2 regions of the Xanthomonas albilineans genome follow, and region 1 is predicted to be linked to the other one. Evidence: riboswitches for the same ligand, from Rfam matches in the RefSeq annotation. Region 1 holds a riboswitch; the other holds the start of a gene.

Evidence for each region. Region 1 has a riboswitch for cobalamin ahead of XaFJ1_RS00820 (ribonucleoside-diphosphate reductase subunit alpha). Riboswitches for the same ligand answer to the same signal wherever they lie in the genome.
Region 2: it holds a riboswitch for cobalamin, as region 1 does, so the genes downstream of both, btuB (TonB-dependent vitamin B12 receptor) here and XaFJ1_RS00820 (ribonucleoside-diphosphate reductase subunit alpha) in region 1, are expected to answer to the same signal.

Annotation. Positions count from the first base shown of each region.
Region 1 is NZ_CP046570.1:202,993-207,525, reverse strand. It holds gene XaFJ1_RS00825 (ribonucleotide-diphosphate reductase subunit beta) at 1-399, opposite strand, end outside; gene XaFJ1_RS00820 (ribonucleoside-diphosphate reductase subunit alpha) at 513-2,924, opposite strand; cobalamin riboswitch at 3,105-3,323, opposite strand; gene XaFJ1_RS00815 (organic hydroperoxide resistance protein) at 3,619-4,050, opposite strand; gene XaFJ1_RS00810 (MarR family winged helix-turn-helix transcriptional regulator) at 4,153-4,533, opposite strand, start outside.
Region 2 is NZ_CP046570.1:3,177,178-3,181,710, reverse strand. It holds gene btuB (TonB-dependent vitamin B12 receptor) at 1-1,665, opposite strand, end outside; cobalamin riboswitch at 1,780-2,002, opposite strand; gene XaFJ1_RS13285 (TfoX/Sxy family protein) at 2,021-2,422, opposite strand; gene XaFJ1_RS13280 (GAF domain-containing protein) at 2,433-2,915, opposite strand; gene bioD (dethiobiotin synthase) at 3,036-3,731, shown strand; gene XaFJ1_RS13270 (phasin family protein) at 3,933-4,310, opposite strand; gene queD (6-carboxytetrahydropterin synthase QueD) at 4,511-4,533, opposite strand, start outside.

The sequences.
Region 1 (4,533 bases):
AATCGACGCCAACACGTAGGAGTAGCTCTCGTTGTGGATCACCTCCTGCTGGCCGATGATCGCGGCATTGGCGTGCGCGGCCGGGTCGGTGATGTATTCGGCGACGTTGTAGATGAAGCGCGTCTGCGGCGAATCCAGCGTGGCCAACAAGCCGATGATCGAGTCGTAGGCGTTTTTCTCGCGCGCCGACAGTTCGCCGTACTGCTTGGCATCGCCCTTCATGTCCACTTCGTCGGGGATCCAGAAGTTGGTCGACAGTTCCTTGTACGCCCGATAGAAGGACGGGTACGGGATATCGTTCCAGTTGAGGATGCCGCTGGTGGTGCCGTTGATGATGCCGGTGGACCGGTTGGGGTGCAGCGGTTCGAGAATCTTGATGCGATCGAGCGCGATGGCCATGAGATTTACTTCGGAAATCGGGTGAACGGCGCCGACATGCGGCGCGACGGAAACACTCCACGCGCACCGGGACATCCCTGGCACGCACGGCGCTGGGCGCTAGGCGCCGGCGATCAGCTGGAGCACCACTCGCATTCGCTGATGTCGATGTCGTTGGAACGCACGTAGTAAGTGGTCTTCAGGCCTTCCTTCCACGCGGTCATGTGCAAGTCCAGCAGCGTGCCGGCGCGAATGCCGCTGGGCACGTAGAAGTTGAAGCTGATCGATTGATCGACGTGGCGCTGACGGCGGGCGTTCTGGCGCACGCTGGCGAACTGGTCGACCTTGTAGGCACCCTTTTCGTAGTACGGATAGGTGTCCACGGTCAGCCCCGGCGCCACCACCGGGCGACGGAAGTCCTTCTTCTCTTCGTAGTAGAACGCGCTGTAGATCGGGTCGATCGAGGCGGTGGAGCCGGCGATCTGCGCGGTGCTCATGTTCGGCGCCACCGCCACCATCCAGGCGTTGCGCACGCCATGCACGCTCACCTGCGCGGCCAGTTCCTGCCACTGCGCACTGTCGTAGCCGCGCTTGCTGAAGTACTCGCCGTTCTGCCAGTCGCTGCCCTTGAACACCTTGTAGGCGCCCTTTTCCTGGGCCAGCGCCAAGCTCGCCTGGATGGTCAGGTAATTGATGCGCTCGTACAGCGTGTCGCTGTAATCCTCGGCCTGACGGGAGTTCCACTCGATGCCCTTCTGCGCCAGCAAGTGGTGCCAGCCGAAGGTGCCCAGCCCAATCGCGCGGTACTTTTGGTTGGTGATGGTGGCCTGCGGCACCGGCAGGTCGTTGAGGTCGATGACGTTGTCGAGCATGCGCACCTGGACGCGGATCAGCCTCTCCAGAATGTCCGGCGACAGCAGATCCGGCTGTGCGGTGACCGCGCGCCCCAGATTCACCGAGGACAGGTTGCACACGACGAAGTCGCCGGCCTGCTTGGTAGTCACGATCTGATCGCCGCTGATCATCTCCTGGATGACCCGGGTCGGGCTCATGTTTTGCAGAATCTCGGTACACAGGTTGCTGGAATAGACCATGCCCTGGTGTTTGTTCGGGTTCATCCGATTGACTTCATCGCGATAGAACATGAACGGGTTGCCGGTCTCCAACTGACTGACCATGATCCGCTTGAACATGTCGATGGCCTTGACCACCTTGCGACCGATGCGTTCGTCGGCCACCACTTCCTCGTATTTGGCGCGGAAACTGCCTTCGCCGCGCTTTTCGTCGAAGAAATCCTGCAGGTACCAGCCCTTGACCTCCTTCACCTCGTACGGGTCGAACAGATACCACTCGCCGCGGCGCTCGACCGCTTCCATGAAGATATCCGGCACGCACACCGCGGTGAACACGTCGTGCGCGCGCAGGCGCTGATCGCCGTTGTTCAGGCGCAGATCCAGGAACGCCTCGATGTCGCGGTGCCAGATGTCCAGGTACACGGCGATGGCGCCCTTACGCTGGCCGAGCTGGTCCACCGACACAGCGGTGTTGTTGAGTTGCTTGATCCACGGCACCACGCCGCCGCTAGAGTTCTTGACCCCACGGATCGCCGAGCCGGAAGAGCGCACGTAGCCCAGGTAGGCGCCGACGCCACCACCGTGCTTGGACACGCGCGCCACGTCGGTGTTGGAGTCGTAGATGCCTTGCAGGCTGTCGTCGACGGTGTCGATGAAGCAGCTCGACAGCTGCCCGCCGATCTTGCCGGCGTTGGACAGGGTCGGGGTGGCGACGGTCATGTACAGGTTGGACAGCGCCCAGTACGCCTCGCCAACCAACTGCATGCGCCGCTCACGCGGCTTTTCATCCTGCATCAGGTACAACGCGATGGTCAGCCAGCGCTCCTGCGGCAGTTCGTAGACCTTACGCGAGTTGTCGGTGGCCAGATAGCGCGTCGCCAGCAGGTACAGGCCGTTGTAGGCGAACAACTTGTCGCGTTCGGGATCGATCATCCGGCCGGCCTCGGCCAGCTCTTCCTTGGAATAATTCTTGAGGATGTTGATCGAATACACGCCGCGATCGGCCAGACTTTCCTGCAAGCCGACGTAGGAGCCGTACTTCTCGCCAGCATCGTAGAAACGGTTCTTGCTGGCGCGCTTGTACAGGCGATCCAGGTACAGACGCGCGGCAAAGTACTCCCACTCCGGCGTGGCGATGTCCACACGCGATTCGGCTTCGCGAATCAGGTAGTCGACCATCTCGTCGGCGGACAGGCTTTCCTTCTTCTCGATGAAAGCGAACGCCTTGCGCTCGTAGTCGCTCACATCCAGCTGCGGGAACTCGGCGTGGATCCGATCCAAAGTGCGCTGCAGGCGCGAACGGTCGAAGGCCATGCGGCGGTTGCCGCCGTCCTTGACGATCCAGGTGACGGCGCGCTGATCGTTGCTCGGCTCGCTGCTGGCCGTGGTGGGCTGCGCGATGGCGGCGGCGGTCGTGGAATCGACGGTGTCGTCGATGGAAGCGGCAGCCGGCAGGCTGTGGGTCTGACTCATGAACGTGTCTCCAAGCGTGATGCACACAGCCACCCGCCCCCCCCTCAGGCAGCGGTCCGACCGAATCGGCGGAGGGATACGGTGTCGCGGAGAAGCAGCAGCGCAGGCGGCGCCTGCGAGCGGTCATCTGCTACACCAACCATCTCCCCCCGGAGACACTAAAGTCGGCGCCACGCGGTGTGCTTCACGCGGCTGTCGGCAGGTCTTCGGGCTGATAGGCCGCGCGGCGACTGGGCAGTTCCGAACCCGTCGCTCGCCAAGGCGGGAGCCTCAGGCAGTGAAGGATCGTTCCCAATGACCGCTGCGGCACAGCACCGACGTTGGCGCTCACACGCCACGCCGGCTTCCCTTTTGATCCCGTGGCGAGGTGCCGCAGGAACCGACAACCCCAAGATAGTGGGGTGCAATAGTGACGTCAACGCTAAATGTAGGTGCAATCACGAAAAGCTAAGCCTGCCAATGGCTTGCCTGCGTCACCCGCCTCCATCACCAGGATCGAGGCCGTGATGACCTTGTGAAACAACCAAGGAACGGAGCCAAAACGGGGATGCGGCGGGCTGTCCGCACAACGCAAGCGGGCGGCCGATGGCCGCCCGCTGCAAGGGACAAACGTCTGCCCGGCGCTACCGCCACGGGCAGAGGACATCGCAGTGCCGGATACCGCCGCCGTGCGACGGGTCGGGACACCCCTGACTCAATCGACCACGATCAGATTCACATCGATGTTGCCGCGGGTGGCATTAGAGTACGGGCATACCTGATGCGCCTTATCTACCAGCGATTGCAGCGCCGCACGCTCCATGCCCGGCACCGCGATGCGCAGTTCCACGGCGATGCCGAAGCCACCGGGGATCTGGCCGATGCCGACCTTGCCTTCGATGGTCGGTTCGGCCGGCAGCTTGAGCTTGTCCTGACCGGCGACGAACTTCATCGCGCCGAGGAAGCAGGCCGAATAGCCGGCCGCGAACAGTTGCTCCGGGTTGGTGCCGTCGCCGCCGGCGCCGCCGAGTTCGCGCGGGGTCGACAGCTTGACGTCCAACGTCTTGTCGGGGGTCACAGCGCGGCCGTCGCGGCCCCCGGTGGCAGTGGCGGTGGCGGTGTAAGCGATGGTGGTCGGTGAAGCCATGGTGATACTCCTTACGAAGGACGACGCCGTAGCGTCAGGGATGGAGAGAGTCGAACACCGAGTAGGACGCAGCAAAATCGGCGAATTGAACGCAGGCGACGCTCAAGACGCGACCAATAATTTGCCGCGCACGTCCTCCAGTTCGTGTTTCAAACGGGTCAGTTGCTCCAGATCGCAGGCGACCGCGCACAACACACGCTCCGGCAACACCTGCGCCCGCTCGCGCAGGGCGTGACCGCGTTCGGTCAGTGCGACCACCACCCGACGCTCGTCCTCGGCGGCACGGCGGCGGGTCAGCAGGCCGAGCGTCTCCAGGCGCTTGAGCAATGGGGTCAGCGTGGCCGAATCCAGGAACAGGCGCTCGCCGATGTCCGAGACACTGCGCTGGTCCTGTTCCCACAGCACCAGCATCGCCAGATATTGGGGATAAGTCAGGCCCAGCGCGCGCAACAACCCCCGGTAGAGCTTGTGCATCGCCAAGTT
Region 2 (4,533 bases), 750 kb from region 1:
GCCACTGCCGAATGCGGTGATGCCGAACTTGATCGGCCCGAAGCCGCGATCCACGTCCAGTCGTCCGGTGTTCTGTGCGCGCCGCGCCAGCCAGTTGTCGCGGTTGTCGCCGTCGCTGCGGTTGCGTGGATCGGTATGGCTCAGCTGCGCCGACAGTTCCCAGCCGGCCAGCGTCGCATAACCGGTCAGCTCGGCACCGCGGATGCGCGCCTCGTCCACATTCACCGGCAGGAACGTGGCGGCGTCGTAGGAGATCAGGTCGTCGACGCGGGTTTCGTAGGCGTTGAAGGTCCAGTTCCAAGTGTCCGCGTACTGTGCCACGCCCAGGTTCCCGCTCTTGGACTTCTCCGGTTTCAGTGCCGGGTTGCCGGCGAAGGGGAAATACAGGTCGTTGAAGGTCGGCGCCTTGAAGCCAGTGCCGATGCTGGCGGTGAGTTTGACCCCGCCGCCCAGGGCCAGGCCCCAGCCGAGGCTGCCGGTGGTGTGTTCGCCGAACTGTTGGTTGTCGTCGCTGCGCACGCTGGCCTGTAGCTGTTGTGCGCCGAAATGGCCCTGGTATTCGGCGAACACGCCGGTATTGCGGCGGCTGTCGACGTCGAAGGCGGTGGTGCTGGTCACTTGTTCGCGCTGCCAGTCGCTGCCGACGCTGAGCAGGTGGCCTTCGGTCAGGGTGATGTCGCCCTGCGCCGCCGCGGTATCGCGGCGGCTGTCGAAGGTGCTGACAAAGCTGCGCGTGTGGCTGCCCGGAGCGCGGTAGTAGCTGTGGGCATCGTCGACATTGCGGCCGAGTTGCGTGCTCAGGTGCAGGCGCTCGGATGGGGTCCAGTCGAGGGTGCCGCCGAACACCTGTTGGGTGTTGTCGGCCTCGTTGCCGGCGTATACCGGGTCGCCGTCGTATGCGTTGCGGCTGTCGATGTTCAGCGCCTGACCTGCGACCCGCAGCGTATCGCTCAGCGCGTAGCCGCCGCGTGCGCTCAGCGAGACGTTGCGGTAGCCATCGCGGTCGGGCTGGTCGACGAAGCAGCCCGCGAACAGCATGGCCGAACCGTTGCAGGCGTTGATGCCGCGGGTCTTCTGGTAACCGCTCTGCACGGCGAGCCAGCCGCGCGTGCCGCGGTTGCTGAAGCCGGCGCTGGCGTCGCGCAGGCCATCGCTGCCGCCGCCCAGGCTCAGGTTCTGTTGGAAGCCCTGGCCGGCATGGCGGGTGAAAATCTGGATGACGCCGCCGATGGCGTCGGAGCCGTACAGGCTCGAACGCGGGCCGCGCACGATCTCGATGCGTTCGATCTGGCTCAGCGGCAGGTCCTGGAACGCGGCCAAGCCGGCGCTGGCCGAGCCGATGCGAACGCCGTCTACCAGCACCAACACGTGGTCCGATTCGCTGCCGCGCAGGTTCAGGGTGGTCAACTTGCCCAGCCCGCCCTGGTTGGAGATACCGATGCCTGCCCGGCCTTGCAGCAACTGCGCCAGCGAATCGGCCTGGCTGCGTTCGATCTCGGCGCGGTCGATGACCTGTGCCGGTACCACGCTGTCCTCCACTGCGATCTGGGTGCGGGTGGCGGTGACCAGGACCTGATCGAGGTCGTTGGCGGCATCGGCGGCCAGCGCCAGCGAAGGCAGGAACAGGGCGGACGCGATTGCGACCGAAAGCAGGTGGGACGACATGGGGTAGCAACTCCGGCGCGCGAGCGTGCGCTGTGACAACAAGGGAGTCGCGAATGGGAGCGAGCGAGTGGACAGCACCGAACATGGCGCAGCACGCGCGACGCCCGCGCATCGCAACCTGTGAACTGCAAGGCCGGTCTCCGGGCTGGCGATGGCGGAGGCGGAGGCGGACCTCCCGGCTGCGACGCCTGCCCATGCCATGGCACAGCGGTGTGGGTCGTCAGCGCGGATCGCTTACCGTTGCTGGGGCAGCGCCGGCTTTGTCGCAAGACGCACCGGCTTCCCGTTTCAACCCGCGGGCCGGAGCCGGCGGGTCACCTTGAAGTGGCTCGATTGTACGCCATTGTGGCGCGGTTCAGTCGATCGCACTGGTGCCGGCGCGGCGGCTGGGCTCCTCATCGCTCCCAGTGCTGTTGTGAGCCTTGTCGTCGTCGTCGTCGCGAGCGAAGCGGGTGGTCGCCACTGGCGCGGCCATTGGTCGACCGTGGGCGGCCTGCAATGCGGTTGCTGCGGTTTCCAGTTCGCTCAGCAACTGCGTGCGTCGTGCTTCGGGCAGTTGCTGCCAATGGCAGTCGCGCAACGCGCCTTCCAGCGAGTACAGCAGGTTGAGGCTGGGTTTGAAGCCGGCGCGCTTGACCTTGAGGAAGGCGCCAATTGCACCGGCCGCCGCCAGATCCTGGGGTGTGTGCACGCCCACCTGACGCAGCCAGGCGGTGCTCTTGGGGCCGATGTTGCGCAGCTTGGTCGGACGACGCATCGCGGTGCGTCTATCGCAGGCTGTCGACGAAGACCTGTGCGATGGCTTCCAGGCCGCATTGGTCGTCGGCGTCGAAGCGGGCCAGGTCTGGGCTATCCAGATCGAACACGCCGATCAGGGCGCCATTGCGTAGCAGTGGCACGACCAGTTCGGAGCGCGAGGCCGCATCGCAGGCGATGTGCCCGGGAAATGTCTCCACATCGTCGATGCGCTGGGTCTGCCCGCTGCTGGCGGCGGCGCCGCACACACCCTTGTGCAAGGGAATGCGCACGCACGCGGGCAGGCCCTGGAACGGCCCGACCACCAGTTCCTTGCCATCGTAGAGATAGAAACCGACCCAGTTCAGTTGCGGCAACGCGTGGTACACCAGCGCTGCCAGATTTGCGGCATTGGCGATGCGATCGGGTTCGCCAGCGACCAGCGCACGCGCCTGAGCGAGTAACTGGGCGTACTGTTCCGGCTTGCTGCCGGTAAGCGAGGAGGACGCGAACATCGTGCGAGTCTAGCAGCGCGACCTGCCTTGTGAGCGCCGTCGCAGGGCTGACGTCGGGCGCGTTGCCGGCTATCCTGCGCGCCGCCGCGCGTTTTGCCGCTCAATCCACAGGCTTTTGTCATGCGTTTTCCCGCCTTCTACGTCACCGGCACCGATACCGGCATCGGTAAGACCATCGCTAGCACTGCGCTGTTGCATGCCTTGCGCACGCGCGGTCAGCGCGCGGTCGGCATGAAGCCGGTCGCCAGCGGCTGCGAGCGTCACGCCGATGGCTGGCGCAACGAAGATGCGCTGGCGTTGCAGGCGGCGAGTGTGCCGTGCCCGGCGTATCACGATCTCAATCCCTACGCCTTGCCGTTGCCGTTGGCACCGGAACTGGCCGCTGCCGATGCGGGTGTGCAACTGTCATTGGAGCCGATCGCCGCTGCCTTCGCCCGCTTGCGTGCCCTGGCGGATGTGTTGGTGGTGGAAGGCGTCGGTGGCTGGGCGGCGCCGCTATCGGCGACGCTGGATCAGGCCGACCTGGCACGCGCGCTGGGTTTGCCGGTGGTGTTGGTGGTGGGCTTGCGCCTGGGTTGCCTCAATCACGCCCGGCTGAGCGCCGCGGCGATCGCTGCCGATGGCTTGCAGTGCATCGGCTGGATCGGGAACGAGATCGACCCGGCGATGGAGCGTATCGACGACAACATGGCGATGCTGAGCGAACGGCTGCCGATGCCGTGCTGGGGACGTCTGCCGTATAGGCCGCAGCCGCAGGCCGAGCAACTGGCAACGTTCCTGCAGCCGTGGTCCGGCGAGCAGGTGGCGCCGGGCTGAGTCGTGCCGTGGCGCAATGCAGCGGTGACGTACGCGCTGTGCTTGCAGCAGTGCGATACCCGTGCAGAGGCCTGAATCCGGCGCATAAAAAAGCCCGGTGGAGGGAGGGATCCACCGGGCCTGAGGTTGCATGGGGGGAGGGGCCCATGCAGACCGCCGGGTGCGTCGCGCGGCATGGCCGCAGCGACGTAGAGCGAGAGATTACTTGCTGGTAGTTTTCGGCTTCGCCGCAGCCTGTTCGGTGGCTGCTTCGAACTGATGCTTGGCCAACTGGCCGATGGCTTCTGAGGTCTTCAGGCCGAGACCGAACACTTCCTGGTTGGCCGTGGCCAGACGCTCGAAGCTGTCGCGGGCCAACTGCAAGCCCTTCGGCCACAGCGCCTGGATGCTGCCAAGATCTCGCGCTTCGGTCAGTTCGCTGAGGAAGCTGGCGGTGGCCGAGATGTTCTTCTCGAAAGTTTTCAACTGTACGCCGAACACGCCCTCCGCGCTTTCCAGCGCCAGACGATTGGCACGCGCTGCGGTAGCGGCGAACTGCTGGGTATAGCTGCTGAACTGGTCGTTGAACTGGGCGGACATCATGCAACTCCGTGGGAATGCTGATTGGCTGTTGCAGCGCAACATACTCCGATCCTGCTGCATTGCAACATGATTTTTCTGAAGCCGCTCAGGATCCGTTTAAATTTATTCAAAATCAATAGCTTGAATTAAAAATAGACGCTCCCGGTGGCGTTCGGGATGTGGTCGCGGGCTGGGGCGTGTGCGGCGACCCGTCGGGCTCAGGCCGCAGGGCCGCGATAGC